One region of the Pseudolabrys taiwanensis genome, then DNA from elsewhere that is predicted to be linked to it. Evidence: predicted binding sites of a transcription regulator. Region 1 holds the regulator's gene; each other region holds the start of a gene.
What was found. The regulator PhoB, encoded in region 1, activates phosphate uptake and scavenging genes when phosphate is short. The targets are predictions, from matches to a motif close to TGTCATNNANCTGTCAT.
Positions count from the first base shown of each region.

Region 2: the regulator PhoB is predicted to act here: its motif matches at 3,106-3,122, upstream of DW352_RS03365 (acid phosphatase).
Region 3: the regulator PhoB is predicted to act here: its motif matches at 5,614-5,630, upstream of DW352_RS23885 (CorA family divalent cation transporter).

Region 1 covers NZ_CP031417.1:4,648,751-4,658,291, reverse strand. Annotated here, with positions in the region: gene DW352_RS22175 (aspartate aminotransferase family protein) at 1-67, opposite strand, end outside; gene DW352_RS22170 (GcrA family cell cycle regulator) at 497-985, shown strand; gene phoB (phosphate regulon transcriptional regulator PhoB) at 1,179-1,880, opposite strand; gene phoU (phosphate signaling complex protein PhoU) at 1,896-2,618, opposite strand; gene pstB (phosphate ABC transporter ATP-binding protein PstB) at 2,650-3,468, opposite strand; gene pstA (phosphate ABC transporter permease PstA) at 3,465-4,301, opposite strand; gene pstC (phosphate ABC transporter permease subunit PstC) at 4,306-5,220, opposite strand; gene pstS (phosphate ABC transporter substrate-binding protein PstS) at 5,459-6,496, opposite strand; gene DW352_RS22135 (ATP-binding protein) at 6,749-7,963, opposite strand; gene DW352_RS22130 (putative bifunctional lysylphosphatidylglycerol flippase/synthetase) at 7,967-9,019, opposite strand; gene DW352_RS22125 (SDR family oxidoreductase) at 9,336-9,541, opposite strand, start outside.
Region 2 covers NZ_CP031417.1:704,768-714,308, reverse strand. Annotated here, with positions in the region: gene DW352_RS03375 (acetyl-CoA carboxylase biotin carboxylase subunit) at 1-76, opposite strand, end outside; gene DW352_RS03370 (MgtC/SapB family protein) at 135-1,430, opposite strand; gene DW352_RS03365 (acid phosphatase) at 1,485-3,005, opposite strand; gene DW352_RS03360 (cytochrome-c peroxidase) at 3,234-4,397, shown strand; gene DW352_RS03355 (peroxiredoxin) at 4,565-5,224, shown strand; gene DW352_RS03350 (PaaI family thioesterase) at 5,360-5,767, shown strand; gene DW352_RS03345 (DMT family transporter) at 5,770-6,663, opposite strand; gene DW352_RS26655 (hypothetical protein) at 6,821-6,991, shown strand; gene DW352_RS03340 (hypothetical protein) at 7,106-7,396, shown strand; gene DW352_RS03335 (hypothetical protein) at 7,479-7,964, shown strand; gene DW352_RS03330 (hypothetical protein) at 7,989-8,171, opposite strand; gene DW352_RS03325 (carboxymuconolactone decarboxylase family protein) at 8,243-8,632, opposite strand; gene DW352_RS03320 (aspartyl/asparaginyl beta-hydroxylase domain-containing protein) at 8,770-9,459, shown strand; gene DW352_RS03315 (hypothetical protein) at 9,471-9,541, opposite strand, start outside.
Region 3 covers NZ_CP031417.1:5,019,911-5,029,451, forward strand. Annotated here, with positions in the region: gene uvrB (excinuclease ABC subunit UvrB) at 1-669, opposite strand, end outside; gene DW352_RS23860 (tripartite tricarboxylate transporter substrate-binding protein) at 838-1,830, shown strand; gene DW352_RS23865 (DUF1398 domain-containing protein) at 1,837-2,232, opposite strand; gene DW352_RS23870 (MarR family winged helix-turn-helix transcriptional regulator) at 2,244-2,693, opposite strand; gene DW352_RS23875 (cobalamin-independent methionine synthase II family protein) at 2,826-3,977, opposite strand; gene DW352_RS23880 (antibiotic biosynthesis monooxygenase family protein) at 4,176-4,475, opposite strand; gene DW352_RS23885 (CorA family divalent cation transporter) at 4,551-5,552, opposite strand; gene DW352_RS23890 (GIY-YIG nuclease family protein) at 5,866-6,156, shown strand; gene DW352_RS23895 (ABC transporter ATP-binding protein) at 6,331-8,178, opposite strand; gene DW352_RS23900 (glutathione S-transferase family protein) at 8,468-9,166, opposite strand; gene DW352_RS23905 (cysteine-rich CWC family protein) at 9,249-9,449, opposite strand; gene DW352_RS23910 (SemiSWEET family sugar transporter) at 9,507-9,541, shown strand, end outside.

The sequences.
Region 1 (9,541 bases):
CCTCACCCCGCTCAAAAGCGAGATCGACGCGCGCGTAGGTCGGCAAAAGGTGCGAGGTCACGGCCAACTTCTTTCATCATCAGGCCGATCCTGCTCGGTATCGGCTGGATGTCTCCCCGCGCCGGTCGCCCGGGTTCGGGTGCATGCGCGGGCCAAAACGAAACGTGCCGCCTCGCCGGGCGGCACTGTTACGACGTATTTTATTGCCGGGCGGCTCCAAGTCAACCTTTTGGCGCCGAGCGATTCGCGGACTCAATTACGCCGCAAGCCCGGATTCTATTGGAAAACTGTTGGTAGCTGCGGTTTGGGCCCGCGCGGTGCTTGCACGCGAGTCACCCCATATTGTAGCGTTTTGGTCAAGTCAGTACGACATTTCGTACGGCGAGATAGATTTCTAGTTCATCCCTGGAGCGTACGCGTCCGGGTGCCCGCTTGGGGAGGCACCGGTCGTCGGGGATGGATTCTAACCAAGGCTAGGGCGCCTGGGAGAATACCGATGGGCTGGACGGACGAGAGGGTCGAACTTCTCAAGAAGCTGTGGTCGGACGGGCTTTCCGCCAGTCAGATCGCGGCCGAGCTTGGCGGCATCACCCGCAACGCGGTGATTGGCAAGGTGCATCGCCTGGGCCTCTCCGGCCGCGCCAAGAGCCCGTCCTCGGCCGCGCCGCGGCCGCGTAAAGCGCGCTCTTCCGGTCACATGCTGCGCGTTTCGCGGCCGGCAGTCCGCGGCAATACCGCGCTCGCTTACGAGTACGAGCCGGAGCCCGAGCCGGAACTGATCGAAATTCCGACGGAGCAGCGCAAGACGTTGCTGCAGCTCAACGAGCATACCTGCCGCTGGCCGGTGGGTGATCCGGGCGCGTCGGACTTCTTCTTCTGCGGCGGCGACACCTCGAACGAACAACCTTACTGCTCGTTCCACTGCCGCGTGGCCTATCAGCCGGCCAATGATCGCCGACGTGAGAAGCGGGCATTCAGAGGCTGAGCGCAATCAACCGATCACGAAAAAGGCCGGGCGCACTGCCCGGCCTTTTTGTTTTTGCTTTCTTATCCTTCCCTGAAAGGGGAGGGTCCGGCGCGCAGCGCCGGGGGTGAGTAACGTCGCAATTGAAAGCGACCCCCACCCGGCTCGCTTCGCTCGCCACCCTCCCCGCGAGCGGGGGAGGGATAAGCGCGCACTAGTTCATCCGCCCGAAGCGGTCGTCGAGCGCGTAGCCGGCGCCGCGCACGGTCCGTATCGGATCGGCGGCTTGGCCACGATTGATCGCCTTGCGCAGACGGCCGACATGGACGTCGACGGTCCGCTCATCGATGTAGATGTCCGAACCCCAGACGCCGTCGAGCAACTGCTCGCGCGAGAACACGCGACCCGGACGCTCCATTAGGAACTCGAGCAGGCGATACTCGGTCGGGCCGAGATCGATCGCACGGCCCGAACGCGAGACGCGTTTCTTTTCACGGTCGAGCTCGAGATCGCCGATGGTCAACACGTTGGCGACCCGCTCTGGATTGGCCCGGCGCAGCAGCGCGCGCACACGCGCAAGCAGTTCCGGCACCGAGAACGGTTTGACGATATAATCGTCGGCGCCGGTCGCCAGACCGCGCACCTTCTCGCTCTCCTCGCCTCGCGCGGTGAGCATGATGATGGGCAATTGCCGTGTTTCGGGGCGGGCCCGCAGACGACGGCAAAGCTCGATGCCGGAGAGGCCCGGCAGCATCCAATCGAGCACGACCAGGTCGGGGGTCGCTTCTTTCAGGCGGGTATCGGCCTCATCGCCGCGGGCGGCGGTTTCGACCTCGTATCCCTCCGCTTCGAGATTATAGCGGAGGAGCATCGTCAGCGGCTCCTCGTCTTCGACGATCAGGATGCGGGCGCTCATCTTATGGTCTCGCGGTTACTCCCCCGCCGCACGCAACGCCGGGATGGTCGTGGTGTCGCCCTTCGGCCGCTTGTCGGCAATCGGGCGCCCTTCGATGATGTAATGCACGGTCTCGGCGATGTTGGTGGCGTGATCGCCCATGCGTTCGATATTCTTCGCGCAGAACATCAGGTGGATGCAGAAGGTGATGTTGCGCGGGTCTTCCATCATATAGGTGAGCAGCTCACGGAACACCGAGGTGCACACCGCGTCGATCTCTTCATCGCCGCGCCACACCGACAGCGCCTTGCTGATGTCGCGGCGCACATAAGCATCGAGCACCGTCTTGAGCTGCTCGAGCAGTAGATCGGTCATGTGCTCGACGCCGCGGATCAGCTTCGGCGGGGGAAATTCCGCATTCAGCGCAATGACGCGTTTGGCAATGTTCTTGGCGAGATCGCCGATACGCTCCAGATCGTTGGCAAGGCGCAACGCGCCAACGATCTCGCGCAGGTCGACCGCCATCGGCTGACGACGTGCGATGGTGAGAACCGCCTTTTCCTCGATCTCGTGCTGCAGTTTATCGATGCTGGTGTCGGCCTCGGTGATGCGCTGCGCCAGCGCGGTGTCGCGCCGGGCCAGAGCGGCAACGGCTTCGGCCACCTGCTTTTCGGCAAGTCCGCCCATCTCGGCAACCATGCGGGACAAGTCCTGCAAGTCGGAATCGAAGGCTTTCGCGGTATGTTGCTGGTCGGTCATTTGTCGTTGTCCTTCGCGCTCTTGTCGCGCGCTAGCCGAAGCGGCCGGTGATATAATCCTGAGTGCGACGATCGGTCGGGGTCGTGAAGATCTTGGTGGTCTCGTCGAATTCGACCATTTCGCCGAGATACATGAAGGCCGTGAAGTCGGAGACGCGCGCCGCCTGCTGCATATTGTGGGTGACGATCGCGATCGTGTAATCGTCCTTGAGCTCGTCGATCAGCTCTTCGATCTTGGCCGTCGAGATGGGATCAAGCGCCGAGCACGGCTCGTCGAAGAGGATCACCTCGGGGCGCACGGCGACCGTGCGGGCAATGCACAGACGTTGTTGCTGGCCGCCCGACAGCGATTGTCCGTTGGCGTTGAGCTTGTCCTTGACCTCGTTCCACAGCGCGGCCCGCTCAAGGGCGCTCTTGACGCGGTCGTCGAGCTCCGACTTAGACAGCTTCTCATAAAGCCGGATGCCGAAGGCGATGTTCTCGTAGATCGTCATCGGAAACGGCGTCGGCTTCTGGAACACCATGCCGACCTTCGCGCGCAGCAGGTTGAGATCCTGCGACGGCGCCAGGATATCTTCGTTATCCAAGCGGACGTGACCAGCGGCGCGCTGGTTCGGATAGAGATCGTACATGCGGTTCAGGATTCGCAGCAGCGTGGACTTGCCGCAGCCGGACGGACCGATGAACGCCGTGACCTTACCCTTATAGAGCGGCACGTTGATATTCTTCAGCGCACGATGCTCGCCATAGAAGAAGTCGAGATCGCGCACGGAGATCTTCTCCGTCAAACCTTCGACGTTGATCGGCGCATTGTTGACGGTCGGAACGGTGAACGATGCTACGCTGTTCATGACTTTCTCTGTGCCGCGAGGGAACGTGCGGTGATGCTAAGCGCCAGCACCGCCAGGGTGATGATGAGAGCGCCGGTCCACGCCAGTTCCTGCCAGTCCTTGTAGGGACTCAGCGCAAACTGGAAGATCACGACCGGCAGGCTGGCCACCGGCGCATTCATGTTCATGCTCCAGAACTGATTGTTGAGCGCGGTGAACAACAGCGGAGCGGTTTCGCCGGAGATGCGCGCCACGGCTAGCAGCACGCCGGTGACCATGCCGGCGCGCGCGGCGCGGTAGGCGACTTTCTTGATCATCAGCGAACGCGGCAAACCGATCGAGGCGGCTGCTTCGCGCAGCGTGTCGGGCACGAGAGTCAGCATGTCCTCGGTCGTGCGAACCACCACCGGCACCACGATGACGGCGAGGGCGATGGCCCCGGCCCAGCCGGAGAAGTGGCCCATCTGCGCCACGACGATCTCATAGACGAACAGACCGACGACGATCGACGGAGCGCTGAGCAGGATGTCGTTGATGAAACGCACCACTGCGGTGAGTTTATCGTAGCGCCCGTACTCCGCCATGTACGTGCCGGCGAGCATGCCCAGCGGCGTACCGATCACGACCGCGATGACGGTCATGATCAGGCTGCCCATGATCGGGTTTAGCAGACCACCGGCCGCGCCAGGCGGCGGCGTCATCTCGGTGAAGACGCGCAGGGACAGGCCGCTGAAGCCTTCCCAGAGCAGGACCGCAAGGATCAGCACCAACCAAGCAAGGCCGAAGAGGGTTGCGGCGATCGCAAGGCCGACGGCCAACTTGTTGCGGGCGCGGCGGGTGTCGTAAAGCGCCATGGCGTTAGCCTCCCACCTTGGCATTGAGGCGCATCAGCATCAGTCGCGCGAAGGCGAGAACGATGAAGGTGATGACGAAGAGGATCAGACCGAGCGCGATCAGCGAGGAGGTGTAGAGATCGCCGACGGCCTCGGTGAATTCGTTGGCGATGGTCGCCGAGATCGTCGTGCCCGGCGCCAGGATCGAGCCGGATATGTGGTGGGCATTGCCGATGACGAAGGTCACCGCCATGGTTTCGCCGAGCGCACGGCCAAGGCCGAGCATGACGCCGCCGATGACGCCGACGCGGGTATAGGGCAGCACGACGTAACGGGCGACTTCCCAGGTGGTGCATCCGAGGCCGTAGGCCGCTTCTTTCAACACCGGCGGCACCGCCTCGAACACGTCACGCGAGATCGAGGTGATGAAGGGCAACACCATGATGGCGAGGATCAGACCGGCGGTCAGCACGCCGATGCCGTAAGGCGGGCCGGCGAACAGCGTCGACAGCACCGGAACGTTGCCGAACACCTCGATCAGGAACGGCTGCACATATTGCTGTAGGAAAGGGGCGAACACGAACAGGCCCCAGATGCCGTAGATGATGCTGGGGATGCCGGCGAGCAACTCGATGGCGATGCCGATCGGGCGGCGCAGCCACATCGGGCACAGCTCGGTCAGGAACATCGCGATGAACAGACCGACCGGAACCGCGATCAGCATGGCGATGACCGAAGTGACGATGGTGCCGTAGATCGGCGCGATCGCGCCGAAGCGCTCCGTCACCGGGTTCCAGGACTCATCGACCAGGAAGGTCAGACCGAACGCACGCAGCGCCGGCCACGAGCCGTAAACCAACGAAATAATGATACCACTGAGAATGATCAGAACGGTAATGGCCGCGGCACGCGTCAGACCGCGGAACACCGCGTCACTCATGCGCAGGCGTTGAAGAACCTTAGCCCGATCGACCTGCTGGGCCACGCTGGCAGCCCCGCCCTGTAACGCAACGTCCACCACGGGTCCCCTCCGGGATGATTGCACGCGGGCTCTCCTTCGGCTTGCACTGCGTCAGGGAGCCACTCAACCGACCTTGCGGCCGTAAGACAAGCCACCTCTGGCGAGGCGGTGAGAAAGGGAGAGGCACCCATGGCGCCCCTCCCCAACTTTCCTTGGATTAGAACAGCGACTTACCGCTGGCGTCCTTGATGTCGGACTTCCAGGTAGCCTCGATGTCCTTCACGACATTGGCCGGCATCGGCACGTAGTCGAGTTCTTCAGCCATCTTGCCGCCGTTCTTGTAGGCCCAAGCGAAGAACTTGAGCGCTTCGGTGGTGGCGGCAGCGTCGGCCGGCTTCTTGTAGACGAGGATCCACGTCGCCGCGGTCATCGGCCAGGACTTGTCGCCCGGCTGGTTGGCGAGGATCACGCCGTAGCCCGGCTGCGACTTCCAGTCGGCGTTGGCAGCCGCGGCCTGGAACGCTTCCGAGGTCGGCGACACGGTCTTGCCGCCCTTGTTGACCATCTTGGTGAAGGTCAGCTTGTTCTGCAGCGCGTAGGCGTACTCGACGTAGCCGATCGAGCCCTTGGTGTTGCCGACGTTGTTGGCGACGCCTTCGTTGCCCTTGGCGCCGATACCGGCAGGCCATTGCACCGCGGTGTTGGTGCCGACCTTCGACTTCCAGTCGGGGCTGACGTCCGACAGGTAGTAGGTGAAGTTGAAGGTGGTGCCCGACCCGTCCGAACGGTGAACGAGGGCGATCGCCTGCTTCGGCAGCTTGGCGTTCGGGTTCAGCTTGGCGATCGCGGCGTCGTCCCAGGACTTGATGTCGCCGAGGAAGATCTTGGCCAGCGTCGGGCCGTCGAGCACGAGGTCACCCGGCTTCACGCCGTCGAGGTTCACGACCGGCACGATGCCGCCCATCACCATCGGGAACTGCGAAAGGCCGGCCTCGTCGAGCTCCTTGCCCGGCAGCGGCGCGTCGGAAGCGCCGAACGTCACGGTCTTGGCCTTGATCTGCTTGATGCCGCCGCCGGAGCCGATCGACTGATAGTTCAGACCGTTGCCGGTCTCCTTCTTATAGGCATCCGCCCACTTGGCGTAGACCGGATAAGGGAAGGTCGCGCCGGCGCCCGAAATGTCGGCGGCGCTCGCCGGTACGAAGGCGGCGGCGGCAAGGAAGCCGGCGGCTGCCAGTGCGGTCCAATGTTTCACGGGTTTTCTCCATGTTGACGGCCAGAGACGCGCACGGAGCCGAACGCCCCATGACACCCTCGTTGCGCCCAACCTCGGGCGGCCGCTGTTGCTCAAAAATACGCTCTCCGTGCGTGCCTCAGAGGGCTTTGTCATTGCGCGAGCGCAAGCCGTTCCGAGATCGCGGGGCCAGCCATAGGCATCGCCCGTCACCGTTCTATGAACTTTAGATGACAGTACGATGACGTATCAAGTATATGATTTAACTAGATTTTATCCGCCGATGACGGACTCGGCGGTGCGCAAGGGCAGGTGCATTGTAAAACTCGCTCCCTGGCCCAAAGTGCTCTCGATCGACAGTCTGCCGCCATGGCGATTGAGCACATGTTTGACCAAGGCGAGGCCCAAACCGGTGCCGCCTTGCTGGCGGCTGTCCGCCACGTCGACCCGATAGAAGCGCTCGGTCAGCCGCGGGAGATGCTCCGGCGCGATGCCGGGACCGTAATCACGCACCGACAAGCGCGCCTCCGGCGCGCCGGCCCGGGTCTGGCCGGGCGCCAGCGTAATATCGACCCGCTTTCCGGCCGCGCCGTATTTGAGCGCGTTCTCGACCAGGTTCTCGAGCGCCCGGATGAGCTCGTCACGATCGCCGAGCACAATCACCGGCGCCTCCGGGGTCGCGACCTTGATCTCGACCTCACGGTCGCGGGCGAGGGTCTGCAAGCCGTCGACCACCTGCCGCACGATCACGGCAAGATCGACCGGCGTGCTGGGCTGCAAGTGCGCGTTCAGCTCTATGCGCGACAGCGACAACAGATCGTCGATCAGCCGCGCCATGCGGGTGGCCTGCGCCTGCATGATGCCGAGGAACTTCTCACGCGCCACGGCGTCGGATCTGGCCGGCCCCTGCAAGGTTTCGATGAAGCCGAGTAGCGCGGCGAGCGGTGTACGCAATTCGTGGCTCGCATTGGCAACGAAGTCGGCGCGCATTTCCTCAACCCGGCGCAGCGGCGTCAGGTCGTTAAACGTCAGCAGCAGAATGTCGGGCCGGCTGTCCGCCCCCCCAGCAAGCTTTACCGGCGTGACAAAAGCTTCAAACCAGCGGTCGAGCGGTACGCGCTCGAAAAATTCGACGCGTTGCGGCTCGCGCCGTTTGCCAGCCCGGCGAATGGCGTCGACCAGTTCGGGCATGCGCAGCGAAATCAGCGCCGGCTCGCCCCGGCGCAGAACAGGAGCGATCGATGTCGCCGCGCTGTTGAAGGCGATGACGCGGCTATCCCGATCCAGCACGATGGCTGGGCCGGGCAGGCCACCGATCAGCGACTCGATGAGTGGCGCCTGCGCATGGAAAGAGCCATTTGCCAAAGGCGGAATGGCGCCGGTCCCGTTGTCGATCGGCGTGCCGCGCAATACTTTCCAAGCCTGACGCAATCGGCCCGGCCAATTCGAGCGCGGCGCGCGACTGAGCGCTTCGTCATTCACGGCCATGGCTTAAACGGCATCGGTCTTTTCGGGCTCGAACTCGCTGCGCATAGGCTCGCTCGCATGTACCGATTTCAATTCAGGCTTGCGGCGCGCGCCATGCGTACTGAGCCAGAACTCGCGAATGCCAAGAATGACGAGCGCCACCGCGAACGGCACGAGATAATACAGCAACCGGAACAGGAGCAAGCCGGCCAGCAGATCTTCCTTGTCGAACTCCCACAGCGCCACAAGCATCGCGGCGTCGAACACGCCGAGACCGCCGGGCGCATGGCTGGCGAAGCCGAGCAACGTCGCCGAAACAAAGACGACGGCCAGGGTGACGAAACCGATTTGCGGCTCGGCCGGGATCAGCATGTACATGGCCAAGGCGCAGAAGCCGAGATCGAAGATGCCGATCACGATTTGCAGCAGGGTGTTCGGCCCGCTGGGCAGATGCACTTTCCAACCGCCTTTGCCGATCTCGCGCGGCGCGGTCCACACCCAGGCGACGTAAGAGCCAAGCACCGCCAAGATGCCGCAGGCGATGATGCGGTTGAGCCAGGCTGGAAGCTGGGTGATCGGCTCGGCGGCGTGCGGCGTGATAGCGACGCTCAGGCCAAGCACGGTGGCGTTGCCGAGCCAGAAGGTCAGACCGGCGACGAAACAGATTTTGGCAACGTCGACGGCATCCAGGCCGTAGGCGGAATAGATCCGGTAACGCACTGCGCCGCCGGTGAAGACCGTCGCACCGACATTGTGACCGACCGAATAGCTCGTGAATCCGGCCATCGCCGCAATGCGATACGGCACGTCGGCCTTGCCGATCGTGCGCAAGGCAAACAGGTCGTAGAACGTCAGCGTGAAATAGCCTAGGGCAACGAAAAGCGCGGCGAGCGCAATGTGCCGGCCTTCAACGGCTTTCAGCGCGTTGTAGACCTCGTTGACCTGGATATCGCGCAGCATGTGGAAGAGCACATACGCGGCGATGCCGATAATGGCGGCGCTGAGCACGACACCGATACGATTCCAGCCGATCGTCACCTGAAAAAAACGCGCCACCGCGCGCAACGCATCGAGCATCGTTCCTCCGGACTGGCGCCCCGGCCAACTGGCCTGCCCCCACAGCGCCATGCGCCATCGACGGCGCACCCATCCGCCCCCACTAGCAGAACTCCATGCTGCACGCGAGAGCGCCGGGTGCCGCTCACGGTGCTATGGCAAACACGGCCCGAATGAGGCCGGATACTGCAGGGGCCCGTGGCCGCGCCACGAAATCCCGGAAATGCGCTTTTTTGTCGCCTAGAGCGCCGGACATGGGCGGTCTCGCCAGACCGCCACGCAACCATGACAGTCTGACGAAGGGGATATTGCGCGAGGATGTCCGTCCCCACCCTGCTCAGATGGCGGTCACCGTCGTACCACCGTCGACGACGAGTGTTTGGCCGGTTACGAAGCTCGCGGCATCGGAACATAGGAACGCCGCGGCACCGGCGATCTCGTGCGGCTGCCCCCACCGGCCGAGCGCCGTGCGGGCCGCAAGCCGTGGCCCCACCTCCGCATTGTTCACGATACCTAGATTGGTTTCGGTGGCAAAAAAGCCGG
Region 2 (9,541 bases), 1.6 Mb from region 1:
TTCCCATCTTGCGGGCGGTTTTGATGATCCGGCAGGCGATTTCGCCGCGATTGGCGATCAGAATGCGCTTGAACATGCCGAATTTTCACCCCTCGACCGGACTTCGTCAGGCTTGCGGCGTTGCAACGAAAATGTCAACGGCCGGTCATAAGGGCGGCACCCCAGAGCCCGACCAGGGCCGCCGCGTAGCAGAGCGCGGTCACGATGGTGAGTTCGACCGCGAAGCGGTGACGGCCGATGGCGGCGCCGGCGACAAGCTTGGCCATCATGTTGCTGGCCACGGCGGCCAGGATCGCCTGCGTCGCGTCGAGTGCGCTCAACGGTTGCGGCACGAGCCGCGACAGCGAGACGGTGATGGAATCGACATCGGCAAGGCCGACCGCGAGCGCGCCCAACAAAGCGCCCTGCGCGCCGTATCTCTCACCGACCACGCGCCCAAGCACGATGACCGCACCGAGAAAAAGCGCGAAGCCGACCACCGGCCAGAAGCTGAACGGATTCTTGAACTCTGCCGGACGCTGCGCCCGGCCATCGCCCTCCTTGACTCTCCATGTGGCGGTGATGGCGGCATAGACGCAGGCCGCGACAGTCGCGGCGACGAGCGGCGCCGCGAGCAGCGCGACAAGGTCCGGCTTGATCGCCGCCGCGATCGCCAACACCCGCAAAAACGAGACGGCGCTGGCGATGGCGACTCCCGCCGTGAGCAGTTCGGCGCTGCCCTCGCCCGCGGCGGCACGCCGCGCGCTGGTCATGGTCACCGCGGTCGACGACACGAGACCACCGGCCAGCGCCGCCAGCAAAACGCCGCGCTCGGCGCCAAACATCTTCACCGCGCCGTAGCCGACGAAGGAGACGCCCGCGAGCACGATGGCGATCAGCCAGACGTCGCGCGCATTGACGCTGCCGGCCGGCCCGATCGGCGTATCGGGCAGCAACGGCAGCACGATCAGCGTCATCGCCAGCAGCACCAAGGTCGAGCGCAGTTCGGGCCAGGTGAGACGCGCGACCAGACTATGCATGTCCTCGCGTGCCGCGAGGATGCCGGTCACCGCCACCGCGGCCGCGGCGGCGACGCGTGTGTCGCCCAGCACGGCATAGGCGCCGAGGATGTAGGTGAGCAGCGCGGCCACCAAAGTCGTGGCGGAATAAGTGTCGGCCGCGCGGTTGGCCTCGCGCTGGAACAACGCTACCACCGCCGCGTAAGCGGCAAAGCCGATGCCGAGCACCAGCGCCGTGCCTTCGGCCGAGCCGGTCGCCTGCCCGAGCGCCGCCGTCAGCCCGCCCAGCACGCCGCACAGCGCGAAGGTCCGGATGCCGGCCGCACGCGAACCGGGCATCGCCTCGCGCGTCTGCCAGCCGCGTTCGAGACCGGTCAACAGACCGATGCCGAGCGCGACCGCGAGCCGATAGAGAAGTTGGTCGATGTCCATGCGTCACACCCGCCGGCCCTACGCCGGCAGGTGTGAAGTATACCGCGCGCGATCCTATTGCGGCAGATCAAGCGCCGCGGTGAGATCGCCCAGCGCGGCCTGGCCGTTGGCTTTCAGCGCGGCGTCGCGCGCGGTCAATCCGGCCAGCACCGGCAACTCGAAACGCTTGGTGATGAAGCGCAGGATCGACGTCGTATCGTACTGCGTGTGATCGACCGTGCCCTTCTTGGCGAAGGGCGAGATGATGAAGGCCGGAATGCGCGAGCCCGGGCCCCAACGATCGGCCTTCGGCGGCGCGACGTGATCCCAGAAACCGCCGTTCTCGTCGTAGGTGATGACCACCAACATGTGGCCCCATTGCGGGCTCTTCTCGAGATGCGCGACGACATCGGCGATGTGCTTATCGCCGGATTCCACGTCGGTGTAGCCGGCATGTTCGTTGAGGTTGCCCTGCGGCTTGTAGAAGGTGACCGGCGGCAGCTTGCCGGCGTCGATGTCCTTGATAAAGGCTTCGCCGTTCATGCCGCCGTCCTTGAGATGCTCGGCGCGCGCCGCCGTGCCCGGCGCGTACTGGACGAAGTAATTGAACGGCTGATGGTGGAATTGGAAATTCGGCACCGGCGCGCCGCCTTTGCCGTCGAGCGCCGCCTGCCAGGCGCCGGCATACCAGGCCCACTGCACGCCCTTCTCGCTGAGAAGATCGCCGATCGTCTTTTCCGTCTGCGGCGGCAGCGTCGTCGCGAGCTTGGGATCGGCCAGGCGCGCGTCGCCGCCCTCGGCCGGCTTGTTGTTGCTCGGCTGATACGGCGGTTGCATCGTGTTGATGGCGTAGAAGTCGGGCGTCAGGTTGCTGCTGTTGACGAATTTCGGCGGCCCTTCCATCGCCGACTTCGGCGAATTGGACGCCAGCGTCAGCGTGACGCCGTCGGCCTCGACCACCGAGATGAGGCCTTTCGCGGGGCTCTTGTCGGCATCGGGATAGAAAGGCGTGCACGCGCAGACGAGCTGGAAATGGTTGCTGAACGAGCCGCCGAACGATCCCTGGAAGAAATTGTCGGCGAGCACGTATTTCTGCGCCACGCTCCACAGCGGCAGCTTGGAGCCGTCGTAGTAGCCCATCACCAGACCGCCGGCGTCGGCATAGGCGACGAACTTGTCGTTCTTGCCGCCGTCGATCTGCATCTGGTTCTCGTAGAAGCGATGCCAGAGGTCGCGCGTGGTGACGCTGAGCGGCGCATTGAAGCCGTTCGGATCGTCGATGGCGAACACCTTGTTGGGCAGATGCTCGCTCTGCGCCTGCGTGATCGGCGGCGTCACGCCCTTGGCGGTCAGCCCGCCCCACGCCGGCGGCAGTTCGGCCAGCACCGCGCCGTCGCGGTCGTGCTGCACGGCCATCTCCGGCGTCACGTTCTGCAGGCCGTTGGCGCCGGGAAAGTGTCCGTAGAGGTTATCGAAGCTGCGGTTCTCGGCGTAGATGACCACCACGGTATCGATGGCCTTCACCCCCTGCGCCTGTGCATACGCGCTTGTCAGCGCCGTGCTCGCCAGCGCCAAAGCCAGAACCGATCGCTTCATAATGTCTCCTCGAAATAAACGAATGGACCGCCCCGAGGCGCGATGATAGGTCGCGTTGTGTGGCAGGCGGATGAACCCGCAGCGGGGCACCGCCCCGCGCTGTCAATTTAGTGTCATGGTGCCGTTCCAGGTTGGGCCCTCCGGCCGAACGGTCCTTCATCCGTGCTCCGCCCCTTCTATTCGACCAAGGTCGCATGTGTTGCGTTGGTTCTGGCGCTTGGCCTCGGTATGGCCGGCGCCGAGGACGCCGGCCTGACGCGCCACCAAGCCTATGCGCGCGCGGCGGCGCTCGAAGCGCTCGGGCGCAGGATGTTCTTCGATCCCAGCCTCTCCGCTTCGGGGCAGATGGCTTGCGCGAGCTGCCACGATCCGGCGCACGGCTTTGCGCCGGCGAATGCGTTGCCCGTCCAGCGCGGCGGCCAAGACATGCGGCAGCCAGGCTTACGCGCGGCACCCTCCCTCAAATACCTGCAGGCGGTGCCGCCGTTCACCGAGCATTATTTCGAAGCGGACGACGAAGGCGACGGCAGCGTCGACAACGGCCCGACCGGCGGCCTGACGTGGGACGGCCGCATGGACCAGCGCCGCGACCAAGCGCTGTTTCCCTTATTCTCCGCGGTGGAGATGGCAAATGAGAACGCCGATGCGCTCGCCGCGCGCGCCCGGCAGGCAGGCTTTGCCGACGACATGCGCGCGCTTTACGGCAGCGACATCTTCAACGACGGCAAGAAGGCGGCCGCCGCGATCGGTCACGCGCTCGACGTCTTCCAACAGTCGTGGCGCGACTTCTACCCGTACAGCAGCAAGTACGACGCTTACCTTGCCGGCCGCGCGCAGCTCTCCCCGCAAGAAGCGCGTGGCCTCGCCCTCTTCAACGATCCGGCCAAAGGCAATTGCGGCAATTGCCACCGCAGCAGTCCCGGCAATGACGGCACGCCGCCGCAGTTCACCGACTACGGTCTGATTGCGATCGGCGTGCCGCGCAACGCGGCCATCCCGGCCAATGCCGATCCCAAATTCTTCGATCTCGGCGTGTGCGGTCCCTTACGCACCGATCTCGCCGGGAAGCCCGAATACTGCGGGCTGTTCAAGACGCCGTCGCTGCGCAACGTCGCCTTGCGGCAGAGCTTCTTCCATAACGGCAAGATGCACAGCCTGCGCGATGCCGTCGCCTTCTACGTCGAGCGCGACACCGATCCGGGCAAGTGGTACCCGCGCGACGCCGCCGGGCACGTGCGCAAGTTCGACGACCTGCCGGCCCAATACCAAGGCAACGTCAACGACGAGCCGCCGTTCGGCGGCAAGCCGGGGAACACGCCCCGGCTGTCGGCGCAGGAGATCGGCGATATCGTCGCTTTCCTCGGCACCTTAACCGATGGCTATGCGCGGTGATGCGGGGATAATGTTTCGCGGGAACGAAGGGTGACCGAAGGCGTGTTCTCTCAGCCTGGTAAACCATAGTGCCCCGGTACTCTTTGCCGGCAGCCTATTCCCACCCACCGCGCCGGCCTATATTAAGCGTGGGAACTCACAGCAGATAAGCGATTGGAGGATTGGTCATGACGCTTGCGATTGGCGATACCGCACCGGATTTCGAGGCCGAAACCACGGAAGGCAAAATCCGCTTCCACGACTGGCTCGGCAATTCCTGGGGCGTGCTGTTCTCGCACCCGAAGGATTTCACCCCGGTCTGCACGACCGAACTCGGCACGATGGCCCGCCTCAAGCCGGAGTTCGACAAGCGCAACACCAAGATCATCGGCCTGTCGGTCGACCCGGTCACCAACCACGCCAAGTGGGCGGACGACATCAAGGACGTGGTCGGCTTCGCGCCGAACTATCCGATGATCGGCGACACCGATCTCAAGGTCGCCAAGGCCTATGGCATGCTGCCGGCCGCGACCGCCGGTTCGTCGGAAGGCCGCACCGCCGCCGATAACCAGACCGTCCGCACCGTGTTCATCGTCGGCCCGGACAAGAAGATCAAATTGATCCTCGTCTACCCGATGACCACCGGCCGCAACTTCGATGAGATCCTGCGCGTGCTCGACTCGCTGCAGCTCACCGCCAAGCACCGCGTGGCGACGCCCGCCAACTGGAAGCAGGGCGAAGACGTCATCATCGCCGGCTCGGTCAGCGACGACGAGGCCAAGAAGATCTGGCCGCAGGGCTTCAAGGCGCCGCGGCCCTATATCCGCATCGTGCCGCAGCCGCAGTAAGAGCGACGGCGACAGGCTCGCTTCAGAAGGGCGCGGACGGCAACGTCGGCGCCCTTCTCGTTAACGCCCCCTGCTCTTGCTTTTCACCTCGCCTGCCGTAATGGTGCGCGCCGCATTCACGTCGGAGCCTTTGCAATGAGCGAATTCAACGAGGCCGCGAAGCTGCAGCCGCCTTTCGCCGAATTTCTCGGCCTCAAAATCACGCATGTCTCGTCCGATCGCGTCGCCGCCGAACTGCCGGTGCGCGACCAGCTCAACAACCGTTTCAACATCATGCATGGCGGCGCGATCATGGCGCTCGCCGACAATCTCGGCGGCACGGCCGCGACGGCCAACCTCAAGCCCGGCCAGAGCACGACCACGATCGAGAGCAAGACCAATTTCTTCGCCGGCGTGCCGATCGGCGACGTCGCTTACGCCGAATGCACGGCCCTGCACAAAGGCCGCACCACCATGGTCTGGCAGACGCGCATCACGCGTCGCGACGGCCGGCTCTGCGCCTTGGTGACGCAGACGCAACTCGTGCTCGATCCCAAGAAATAGGCTCAGCGCCTGGCGCCAGCCTTGCCGGCGTCGCCGCGGTTGGCGAGCACGACGCCGACCGCGCAGATGAGCATGCCGGCGATCGAGATCGCATCGAGCTTTTCGCCGAACAGCAGGAAAGCCATCAGCGCGGTGGTCGCCGGCACCAGATAGAACAGACTGGCAAAGCCGGTCGCCGCCGAGCGGCGGATAAGCCAGTACATCAGCGCGACGGCGGCGATCGAGAGAACGATCACCAGGTAAGCGAGCGCGAACACCAGTTCGCCGTTCCAATGGATGACGCGCGTCTCGAAGGCGAAAGCGCCGATCGCGAACAGCACCGTGGCGCCGGCATATTGCACCGTGTTGCCCGGCCGCCAGTCGATGCCGCCGCAGAAGCGCTTCTGATAGAGCGTGCCGAGGGAAATGCCGAGCAGCGAAGTCACGCTCGCGCACCAACCGAGCACCGAGCCGGCGGCAACGATGCTGCGGTCGTGCAGCACCAGCAGCACGCCGAGAAGACCGAGCGTGAGGCCGAGCCATTGCCGGCCGGTCACCGGCTCGCCCATGAACCTGTTGGCGATGGTCGCGATAAGGACGGGCTGGAGACCGGGAATGAGCGCCGAGATGCCGGCCGGCACGCCTTGATCGATGGCGACGAAGACGCCGCCGAGATAAAGCCCATGCACCAGCGCGCCGGCGACCAGACTGTGACCCATCTCCGTCGCCGTGAGCCAACGCACGCGCGCGATGAGCGTGAGCACGATGAGAATGGCCACCACCAACGCCATGCGCAGCGTCAGAAAGGTCATCGGCTCGATATAGGGCATGCCGAGACGCGCACCGATGAAGCCCGTGCTCCACAGAAACACGAACAACAGGGGCGCCGCGGCGATGGCGGCACGACTCAAGGGCATGTTGAGACCGGCATGAAGCTTCAGTGACGTCGCAGAAGGTGGGAACCGCGCTATAGCATCTTCGGTCCCCCCTGCCTCCTTTTTTACACATTCGTTAGGCCTCGCGCGGCGGCCCGGGTGCTAGCGTCGCAGCGTCTGCACAGGGGGGATAGCAGCCATGAAATTGCTCGCGGTCTACGCAGTCTTCGTCGCCATCGGCGAAGTAATCGCCTACGGCATCGGCCGCAGCGTCGAAACATGGTCGCCAACGGCCAGTTTGCCCGTGTTTCTGGCGTGTTTCTTCCTGATCTTCTGGGTCGCTTGGCGCGCGGCAATCCGCGTCGCCTGACGTCCACAGCGGGTTCCCTCCTCGTTTCCCTGCGTCGTCTCGGAACCGTGGTCGTCACTCGTGGGTTGCCCCGCGACAGGACGACCACACGTCCGCGAACCCAGGGAGGCCGAGATGACTGACCCGCGTTATACCGATCCCGACCCGCGCCTGAGCGATCCGGTGCTGCGGCGCGATGAAAGCAGCAGCGGCATTTGGGGCTGGATTGCGGGTATCGCCGTGATTGCCTTGATTGCTTTCGTCGTGATCGCCGGTTGGACCGGCAATCAGAACACGGCGAGCAACAGCGCCTCGCCGCCGGTTACGACCGGCCAGGCCACGCCCGGCACAACGCCGAGCGCGACGCCGCCCAGCACGACAGGCTCCGGCACGACATCGCCCCAGCCGCCAGCCAACCGCCAGTAACGCCTTCGCGACGAACCCGGCTCCGGCCTTCACGCCGGAGCCGGCACTTGCGGTGAAAGCACACGTCAAAGGACAGCGCGCGATGACCATGCAGGACCCCGAGCGCGGCCAAGCCGAACCCGAAATCATCGATAGCGGCGTGCATGTCCGCGACAGCGAGCGCGGCAAGGCAAGCACCGGTCAGATCGCCCTCACCGCCTGCGCCATCATCGCCATTCTCGCGGTTTTCTTTTGGGGCGTGAGCAATCAGCGCACCGAGATCGCCGGCTCTGAATCGACGCAAGCGACCACGGCTCCGGCCGCCAATGGCGACACCAGCGGCACGCAGGCGCCGGCCCAGCAATCGCAGGCGGCGCAGCAACAGTCGCAGAAGGAAGCCAACCAGCAGCAAGGCAAAGCCGCGCCGCGAAGCAATGTGCCGGAAACGACGGGCCAGGCCGTCAATCGGCCAGCGGCGGCGCCCGCCCCCGGCAATGCCCAGCCGACCGATCAGCGTCCGGCCGGCACGAGTGAGAATGCGCAGCCGCCGGGCAACCAGCCGGTCCAACCGCACGGCGCCGGTAAATAAGATCGCCGGCGCGCCACACCGGCGTCAGACCAGAAGAGCCGACAGGCCGTAGCCGACCGCGGCGCTGAACACGGCCTCGAGCGCCTGGAACTGTACGCCATCGAGCGCGGTGCTGACATAAGGAAACACAAACGTGCCGAAGGGCACCATCACGCCCGCGACCACGGCGACGCACACCAGTCGCGTCACAAGATAACGATCCCACATCTTCCACTCTCCCCCGCGCGTTGCCGCGCTTTGCCCTGATATTGCACGGGGCACCCTGCCGTCACAATGCTTCAATCCTGGAACATGGGGTCGATCGGAACCCGGTAACCGTTGGCCAGGCGATTGGTCTCGTTGGCCATGCCGGTGACCGCCATCACCTCGGCGAACATGGCCTCGCTCATACCGGCCTTGCGGGCGGCGGCCGTGTGCGAAGCGATGCAATACCCGCAGCCATTGGTGACGGAGACAGCGAGGTAGATCATCTCCTTGGTGAGCGGATCGAGCGCCCCCGGCGCCATAATCTCCTTGATGCTCTCCCAGGTGCGCTTGAGCGTCGCCGGATCGTGCGCGAGATACTTCCAGAAATTGTTCACGTCGGGCACGCCGCGCGACTGCTTGATGTCGTCGTAGACGGCACGCACTTGCGGCGAGGCATCGGCGTATTCGATCGGCTTGGGCATCGCGGCCTCCGGACTGTTTGGCGGTATCAATCGGCCGCCGCCGGGCTCCGCGGCGCGGCCATAATGAATTTATACCTTTTTTGCGCCCCGAACAGATAGTCTTGCCTGGGGGCCTCAGAATCGAAGGGGCATTTTCCGTGCAGTTCTACGACCGCGCCGCGGACGTCGTGCGCGCCTATTACGACCGCCGCATCGATACGCCGGCCACGCTCGACACCGACCGCTATTTCCCCGAGGCAAGCCGCTTCACGGGCGCCTACCCGGCGATCCGCCGCGAGGCGCTCGCCGTTCTCGACACGCTGCATCGCGTGCCGCGCTTCCACGACCTGATGCCGCAGCAGGCCGACATCTCGGCCGGCGACGGCCGCGACTGGCGCATGTTTATCCTGAAGGCCTATGGCGTCGCGGTCGAGGAGAACCTGCAACGCTGCCCGACTTTGGACGCGCTGCTCGCGGAGACGCCGGACGTCGTGTCCTGCGTCGTCTCGTTTCTCGCGCCGCGCAAACATATCCCGGCGCATCGCGGCCCGTTTCGCGGCATCCTGCGCTTTCATCTGATGTTGTCCATGCCGCTGGCCGACGACGGACTCCCTGCCTGCGAACTCAACATCGACGGCGTGCCCTATCGCCTGGCCGACGGCGATACGCTGTTATGGGACGACACCTATCCGCACGAAGTGTGGAATCGCAGCGACGAGGTCCGCATCGCGTTGCTCCTCGACATATGGCGCAAGGACATGCCGGCCGACGCCGCGCTGGTGTCTGCGGCATTGATGGCGGCGACGCGGGCCTGGATCAGGAAACGCGGCATGTCCTATGGCGGCTAACCGGTACGCGGTTATTTCTTCTGCAGGCTCCTGAGCATCTCCTGGCTCTTCTTCTGCATCTCGTCGGCGAGCTTCTCGTCGT
Region 3 (9,541 bases), 370 kb from region 1:
CTTGGCCATGGTGAAGGTCTTGCCCGAGCCGGTGACGCCGAGCAGCACCTGCGTGCGGTCGTGGCGCTTCACGCCCTCGACCAGTTCCTTGATCGCTTGCGGCTGGTCGCCCTTGGGCTCGAAGTCCGACTTGATCTTGAGCGGGATGCCGCCTTCGGACTTCTCCGGCCGCGGCGGGCGGTGCGGCGTCCAGGCGGCCTCCGCCGTGGCGAATTCCGGCCGGCCCTCGCGCAGCAGGCGTTCCAGGGATTGCGCGGTCGCCTCGACGCCCATCGACGACAGGCCGTGGCCCGGCTTCGGCAGGTCGGCGCGCGGCAGCCGATATTTCAGTTCATCGCTGAGGCCGAGTTCCTGCGCCAGCGCCGGATCGAGCCCGGTGATCGGCGAGCCGGTGTAGTCGGCCTGCGACGCTTCGTCGAAGCCCTTGGTCGATTTCCGCGCCAGATGTTCCGCGGCGTTGCCGGTGCGGCGGTCCCACGAATTGTCCGCCGGCGGCTGGATATTGGTGCCGGAGCCGAGGCCCGCGGTGCCACGCGCGATGCCCGGGTTGAGCAGCGCCGCGAGATCGTCCGGCGTCGCCGGCTCCTCGGGCCGCGCCGCCTTGGAGCGCGTGGGTTTCGCGGGGTCTTTGGACTTTTTGGGCTTCGATGTGTCGGGGGACTTCGCCATGGCCGGAATATGGGGCGAGTCCTTGGCCAAAGAAAGAAGCGCCGGGGATTTCATCCGCCCCAGAGAGCGCCACGGGCGACGCCGATTGACCGTGTGGCGGTCGGATGTTTGTCTTGGCTGCGGCGCCGTCTGTCGCAGTCATCGATTCCGCGCCAGGAGGTTGCCTTCGTGACATCGCGCCTGTTTTCGCGTCGCAGCCTGACGCTGTCGGCGATGGCTGCCGCTGCCGCCACCGCCGCTCTGCCGCGCGGCGCGCGCGCCGCCTTCCCGAACCGGCCGCTGCGCATTCTCGTCGGCTTCGCCGCCGGCGGCACCGTCGACTCGGTGGCGCGCGTGCTCGCGAACGGCATGAGCCCGATCCTCGGCCAGCAGGTGATCATCGAGAACAAGCCGGGCGGCAGCGGCAGCATCGCCGCCAATGCGGCGATCGGCGCCGAGCCGGACGGGCACACGCTGTTGTTCGGCATCTTCTCGCTGGCGGTCGCGCCCGCGCTGACCAAGCTGAGCTACGACACGACGCGCGATCTCACGGCGGTGTCGCAGGTCGCGAGCGTACCGCTGTTCATGCTCACCGCCGCCAACGCGCCGTACCGCAGCGTCGCCGATCTCGTTGCCGCCGCCAAAGCCGCGCCCGACACGATCACCTATGCGTCGGGTGGCGTCGGCTCTTCGGCGCATATGGCGGCCGAACTGTTCACGCGGCGCGCCGGCATCCGCCTCATTCACGTGCCGTTCCGAGGCAGCGCGCCTGCGCTGCAGGCGCTGATCGCCGGGCAGGTGCAGATGCTCTGGGATACGCCGACGCCGGCCATGCGCGATTTCATCACGCAGGGCAAATTGCGGGCGCTCGCCGTGATGACGCAAGCGCGCCTGCCGGCTTACGCGGATATCCCGGCGATCGGCGAGGTCGGCCTCGGCAACGATCTCGAGGTGCAGGCGTGGCAGGGCGTGCTGGTGCGCGCCGGCACGCCGCCGCCGATCGTTGCGACGCTCAACCGCGCCGTTGTCGACGCGATGTCGCAGCCGGAGACGCGTCAGCGCGTCGCCGCGGTCGGCGTCGAACCGATGGCGACCAGCGCGGCGGCCTTCGACTCCTTCTTCAAGTCGGAGGTCGCGCGCTGGACCGCGGTGGCGCGGCAAGCAGGCATCAGCACGCAATAAGCGCGCTCAGGTCTTCGCCGCCGGGAACGGCTCCACATAGGCGTTGCCGTCGCGTCCGACATAGACGGCTTTGCGGCCGCCGAAGAAGACCTCGTAGCTCGCGCAGCCGGCCGCCATGATCCGGCGCAGGAATTCGGCGTAGCCGATTTCCCGGCGCTGGATCGCCTTCACGGTCTCGGCGACGCCACCGGCATCGAAGGTCGCGGCGATCGCCGGCGCATCGGCAAGCGGCACGCGCTCGTCGAAGGATTCACTGCCGCCGTCGTAATAGGTGTTACGCAGCGCCATGAGATCGGTGCGATAGCTGACGACGCCCGCGCCGGCGAGCTTCTGCACCACCAGCGGGAAGGGCGTGTCGGCAAAGCTCGCGGTCATGCATTCGGCGATCGTGGCGGTGTTCATGGGGTTGCTCCTCACACGGTGGGGTTACTGTCGTCCAAAGCCTGAATCAGCCGCCGCAGACCGCGATGCAGGGCGCCGACATGCGTGCCGGCGAGCTGGCGCGCGATCTGCGCATGACTCTGGCTGGCGGCCTTGTTGATTTTGGCCAGCGCCTCCTGGCCGCGGGCATTGAGCACGAGGAAGGGCGAACTGCGGTGATCGGGATTGGTCTCGAAGCTGGCCCAGTTCTCCTTCACCAGCAGATCTGCGATGCGCTGCACGTTCTGGCGCGACACGCCAAGGCGTCGCGCGATCTGCGGCACGGTACGCGGATCGACGGAGGCCGCGCTCATGACCTGCCAACGCGCCTGGGTCTGGCCGACGGTCGCGGCGATCGCCTCGCCACCGTCGCGAAAACGACCGGCCAGCTCGTAGATGTCCGCCACGATCAGCGGCAAGAGGGATTTGGCGTCGGCATTCATGGTATTAGGATGTCAGAATGACAAGTAATTGTCAATATCGACGGCGGCCGGCGCGGGGGTGAGAACCCCGTGAAAAGGCGCGTGCGTGGAGCGTTGTCGTTTCTTGCCGCGGATGGACCGTGCTCGGGCCCCTTACGCCGCCTTCTTCCACAATTGCCGCGACGCCATCGCCGCGCCTTCGGCGAGCGAGGCCATTTTCATCCAGACGATCTTGGTGTCGACCTGCACGCGGCCGGCAAAGGTGCCGAAGCCGCAGTCGACGCCGGCGATGACGTTCTCGCGGCCGACCACGCTGGCGAAGTTCAGGATGCGGTCGCAGACCACTTCCGGATGCTCGATGGTGTTGACGGTGGAGTCGATCACGCCCGGGATGATGGTCTTGCCGGCGGGCAGCTTGACGTCGCGCCAGATCTTCCATTCGTGCTCGTGCCGCGCATTGGCGGCGGGGAAGGAGACGGCGGCCGGACGGCCGGTGAGCACGATGTCGACGATGTCCTTCAACGGCACGTCGGTGTGGCGCGGCGCCATGGTCGAGCCCCAGCACACATGCATGCGCATGCGTTCCGGCGGCAGATCGCGCACCGCTTCGTTCAGCGCGGCGACGTTGGTGGCGATGATCTTGCGGTACTCGGCGAGCGGCAGATCGAGATAGACCATGTGCCGCAGCATCGCGAGGTCCGGGCAATCGAGCTGCAGGATGAAGCCGGCGTCGACGATCGCCTTGTATTCCTGCCGCATCACGCCGGCGAGCGCGAAGATGTAGTCCTCGTCGTTCTTGTAGAAGTTGTTCTTGAGATAGCGCGCGATCTGGCCGGGCGAGGGCGAGGTCATGAAGATGTCGGCGGCCTTGACGCCTTCCATCGCGCGCTTGGCGAGATCGATGTCGGCCTGGGCGGCGGCGAAATCCTTCCAGCCGACGGGACCCGAACAGGCGGGACGGTGCTGGAAGGGCGAGGCGAACTGCTTGAGGATTTCGGCCAGCTCGGGAAACTCCGGCTCGCCGGTGCCCATCGGCGGCGCGCTCTCGCCTTCGAAGCCGGTCAGGCGGTCGAGCACATGCACCGTATAATCGGTGCGGCCCTGCTCGCCGTCATTGACGATGTCGATGCCGCATTCGATCTGTTTGGCGATGACGAGCTTCACCGCCTTGTCGACCGCCGCGGCGAGGGCGGCCTTGTGTTGCCCCGGCTCGCGCTGCTCGGCGATCAGCAGGTCGACCACCTCCTTGGTGCGTGGCAGGCTGCCGGTGTGCGTGGTGAGAATGCGGTCGACGCTGCGTTGCATGGCTTCAGCCTTTCATAACCTGCTATTCCGGTATGGGCCTCTCCGCTGTCATGCGCGGGCTTGACCCGCGCATCCATGATGCAGTTCCGTGCATGACCTTCTTACATTTTGGTTTGCCCGTTGCGGCTCATCATGGATTGCCGGGTCATAAGGCGTTCACGTCCGTCTTCGGCGGCCTATGCCCGGCAATGACCGAGACTAGAATCCCTTGAACACTTCCGTCACGTGCTCGACTTCCGGCGGCGTGGCGAAATACGGACCGACCAGTTTGCGCCATTCCTGGAAGTCGTCGGAACCCCGGAAGTCGACCGTGTGATTCTCCAGCGTCGCCCACTGCACGAAGAGACGATAGCGCTGCGGATTTTCGTGCGAGCGCTGCAGGGCCATGCCGGTGCAGCCTTTGGCGCGCTTGAACAAAGGCGCGGCCTTCTGCACGCCGCTTTCGAACTCGGCTTCCGTGCCGGGCTTCACATCGATCTGCGCAATTTCAAGGATCATGGACGGGACTTTCACGAGTGGAAATAAGCAACCGCGCCATTATGAGCCGCGCACGCGCGCATGGAAAGGTCGAAGTCAGAACGCGCGCAGCCGCCGCAATGCCCAATAGCAAGCCAGACCGGCGAGCAGCGCGATGGTGGCTGCCACCCAGGTGCCGGCGTCGGTGTTTTGGAACGGCAGGTCCTTGGTGTTCATGCCGAAGAAGCCGGTGACCAAAGTCGGCGGCAGGATGCACGCGGTGAGCACCGACAGCACGAACAGCCGCTGGTTGGTCACCGCCATCATCTTGGAGTCGAGCTCGTCGAGCAGCAGCCGCGCGCGCTCGTGCAGCGTGGTCATCTCGTGATCGATGGCTTCGAGCTTCTGGCCGAGGCGCCGGATGGCGCGGCCGACCTGCGCGTTGTCGGCGGCGACGCGCGCTTCCAGCCGCGCGAACATGCCGCGCAACTGCGCCAGTTGCCGGTGCACGCGCACCGCCTGCAAGCGCACGCGGCCGATGCCGGCGCGGTCGCCGATCGGCTCGTCGCGCATGAGATGATCTTCGGCATCGTCGAGCTCGTTGCCGAGCTTCTCGCCCATGCGGCCGACGGCATCGGCGAAATGGTCGACCACGGCGTCGAGCAGCGATAGCGCGGTGGGAAAGCGCTTGCCGGCGTCGACGGCGCGGCGGATGGCGTCGAGCGAATGCGCCGGCCGGTTGCGGGCGGTGAGCAGAACCTTGTCGGTCAGCACGAAGCGCAACCGGACGAGATCCTCGCCGGGCTCGGCGAACTCCTGGTGCAGATCGGGCAGCACGCCCATCACTTCCTGGCCGACGATGTCGAGCTGCAGATGCCGGTCCTGGCCGGTGAGCAGTTCGCGGGCGATGTCCGACACCGGCGCGCTCTGCGCGATCCAGGCGCGGCAGCGCGTATCGGCGAGCCCGAGATGCACCCAGGTCCAGCCGGGCCCTTGGTCGGTCAAGGCCTGGTCGACCTGCTCGTTGGCAATCGCCGCGGCCGTGCCGTCCGGACCGAAGCGATAGATCCAGACGATCCCGGTCGCCGGATGGGCATCGGCAAGGTCGGCGGTACGCATGCTTTCGTCCTCTTATTCGCTGCGCGGCAGTTTGACGCTGTGCCGCAGTGTTCTCCAGCCGATGACAGGACGATGACAACGGCGTGGACGACTGAGCCTGCCGGTATCCGGACGCGACGAAGGGGTGGTTATTTGTTGAAAGGTCCGTGCCGGCGAGAGGCGTGAGCACCTGCCGAGAACGTAGGGCTACCGGTTGCGGCACGTCATCATGGATGCCCGGGTCAAGCCCGGGCATGACGGAGAGTGTGGGGCGGCTGCCTTTCAACACGGTCATTGCCGGGCTTGACCCGGCAATCCATGATGCCGTCCCGCGATGGCAGCCTATTGGGTCTATTTGCTCACCAACAATCCGCGCAGCACGCTTTATGTGGGCGTGACGAACGATCTTGTTCGCCGCATCTACGAACATCGCGAAGGTCTGGTGAAAGGCTTCACGCAAAGTTACGGGCTCAAGATGCTCGTGCATTTCGAGCAATACGATGCGCCGTACGACGCCATTCAGCGCGAGAAGAACATCAAGCACTGGCCACGGCTGTGGAAGCTGCAATTGATCGAGGCGTCGAACCCACAGTGGCGTGATCTCTACAACGACATCACGCGCTGAGCTTCATCATGGATTGCCGGGGCATCAGGGCGTTCACGCCCGTCTTCGACGGGCTATGCCCGGCAATGACCGTAGGGAGGGGCGCCCCACATTCTCCGTCATGCCCGGGCTTGACCCGGGCATCCATGACGAGCTGCCGCAAGTGAGAGCCGCCGGTGTTTGTCCGGCTGTGCCTTACTCCGCCGCCTGTTGATCGTCGAGGTCGATGAAGCCGCCGGACTGGTGACGCCACAACGCCGCATAATGGCCGTTGGCGCGCAGCAGTTCCTCGTGCGTGCCCTGTTCGACGATGCGGCCGTGATCGAGGATCACCAAGCGGTCCATCTGCGCGATGGTCGACAGCCGGTGCGCGATGGCGATCACCGTCTTGCCGGCCATCAAGGTGCCAAGGCTCGATTGGATCGCCGCTTCGACCTCGCTGTCGAGCGCGGAGGTCGCTTCGTCGAGCACCAGGAGCGGCGCGTCCTTCAGGATCACGCGCGCGATGGCGACGCGCTGACGCTGGCCGCCCGAAAGCTTGACGCCGCGTTCGCCGACATGGGCGTCGTAGCCCTTGCGGCCGATCTGATCCTCGAGATCGAGAATGAAATCGTGCGCGTGCGCGAGCTCCGCGGCACGGACGATCTCGGCCTCGGTCGCTTCCGGCTTGCCGTAGCGGATGTTGGCGCGGATCGAGCGATGCAGGAGCGACGTGTCCTGCGTCACCACCGAGATCTGCGCGCGCAGGCTCTCCTGCGTCACCTTGGCGATGTCCTGGCCGTCGATCAGGATGCGGCCGCCCTCGACCTCGAAGAACCGCAGCAGCAGGTTGACCAAGGTCGACTTGCCGGCGCCGGAGCGGCCGACGAGGCCGATCTTCTCCCCCGGCTTGACGGTGAGGTTGAAGTTCTCGATCAGCCCGCTCTCGCGGCCATAGCCGAACGAGACGTCGTCGAAGCGGACTTCGCCCTGCGAGACCGCGAGCGCCGGTGCTTCCGGCGCGTCGACCAACGTGTGCGGGCGGGCGATGGTCATCATGCCTTCCTGCACCACGCCGATGTTCTCGAAGATCGAGGTGATCTGCCACGCGACCCAGCCGGACGCCGCGACGATCTGCGTCGTCATCGGCAGCGCCATGGCGACCGTGCCGACGCTCACCTGGCCGTGCCGCCACAACACGATGGCGAAGGCGCCGGTCGCGGTGATCAGAGCTGCGTTGAGCAGGATCAGCGTCAGCGCGAACAAGGTGTTCAGGCGCAGCGACTCGTGGAAGCGGCCGGTGTGCTGGTCGATCGCCTCGCGCACATAGGCGTCCTCGTCCTTGGCGCGCGCGAACAGCTTCACCGTGACGATGTTGGTGTAGGTGTCGACGATGCGGCCGGTCAGCATCGAGCGCGTTTCCGACATCACCTTCGACTTGTCGCGCATGCGCGGCACGAAGATGCGCAGCATCACGATGTAGGCCGCGAACCAGACGAGGATCGGCAGCGCCAGCCACGGATCGGCGGAGGCGAGCAGGACCAGCGAGCTCGCGCCGTAGACGATGATGAACCAGACGGCCGTGAGCAGCGCGACCAGGCTTTCGCGGATCGCCGGGCCGGTCTGCATCACGCGCGTCGCGATGCGGCCGGCGAAGTCGTTCTGGAAGAAGGCCCAGGACTGGCGCACGACGTGCCAGTGGTTCTGCCAGCGGATGCGGTTCGACACGTTCGCCGCGATCGCCTGGTTCATCAGCAGTTGCTGCGTCATGTAGGCGGCCGGACGCGCGACCAGGAGCACCGCGGCCATGGCGGCGAGCATCGGCCAGGCGACGGTGAAAAGCTCTTCCGGCTTGGTGTTGGTGACCAGCGTCACCACCCGGCCGATGAAGACCGGCACGGTGACGTCGAGCACCGCCACCACGAAGCCGGCGGCGAACAAGCCGATGAACAGGCCTTTGGCCTGGCGGGCGAAGTGCCAATAGAACGCGACGAGGCCGGGCGGCGGCTCGGTGGCGCCGGTCGTGGCGGTGGGCTTCAGCGTGCGTTCAAACAGGCGAAACATGACACGTAATCTGGCATTTCCAACGCGAGCGCGCGCGGCGCCTCGGGGGCGTCGCGCGCGGCCGCTCATTCAGGGGTCGATTCCCTCAAGAAATAGACCCCTATCGTGTCGACAGCATGGCGCTTGGCAGCAAAACTGTCTCTGCCTTTGTCCCGTCACCTTGAGGTGGCCGCGCATGTCTATGCGCGGCCCTCGAAAGGCGACGGCCCCGGACTCCTCGGCCGTTCATCCTTCGAGGCTCGCTTCGCCCGCACCTCAGGATGACGGGACAAGGAATGCGTCAGGCTCCTCACGCCACCGCGTATTTGCCGCGGCCGAAGTAGCGGTCTTTCTGGTCGTCGGTGGCGGTGTCGCGCGCGGACGTGATGGTGGCGACCTTGGCGAGCGCGCGCTTGACGCCGTCGCGGGCTTCCAGCTTCTCGACCCAGGCCTTCACATGCGGGCGCTTGGCGGCGTCCAGGCCGAGGAAGGCCGCGTTGCGCAGCCACGGGAACGCGGCCATGTCGGCGATGGTGTATTCGTCGCCGGCGATGAAGGGACGGCCGGTGAGGCGCTGCTCGTAGACGTCGAAGATCTTGTTGACCATGGTGCGGTAGCGGCTGGCGCCGTATTCCTGGCCGGGGCCGGCGAATTTCGAGAAGTGCACGAGCTGGCCGCACATCGGCCCGAGATTGGCCATCTGCACCATCAGCCACTGCGTCATGTCGAAATAGGCGGTCTTATCCTTGGGCACGAACTTGCCGGTCTTGTCGGCGAGGTAGAGCAGGATCGCGCCGGATTCGATCACGGTGTAGGGCTTGCCGCCCGGGCCTTCGGAATCGACGATCGCCGGGACTTTCTGCAACGGATTGATCTTGGTGAATTCCGGGGTGAACTGCTCGTTCGCCCACACGTCCACGGTCTTCAAGTTGTACGGCAGTTCGCACTCCTCGAGCATGATAAATATCTTCTGCACGTTCGGGCTGGTCAGCGCATAAAAGTCGATCATGGGATTTTCTCATTCGGAAAAGGCCGCGGGAGCGCGGGCCGGTCTGTATAGACGAAGATGGGTAAGGTTGTCTCACGCGCCGCTATTGCTGTTGCTGTTGTTGCGCCTCGGCGGCTTTGCGTAAGCAGGCGGGGCAGAGGCAGTCCTCGCCGCCGATCGCCGGCAGCGGCAGCTTGACGCTTTCGTCGTTGCACCAGCAGCCGCCGCCCAGACGGCATTCGAATGTCGCGCCGCAGCGCGCGCAGGCGAGTTGCCGGGGTGGAAGGCGTGACGCGTCGGTCATCGGCGGAAGGCTCCTGTTGTCACATTCCATTCTCGAATCGTGCCTATGGCAATGGCCATGCTGTCTCCTGCCACGATCGAACTTGTCGGCGC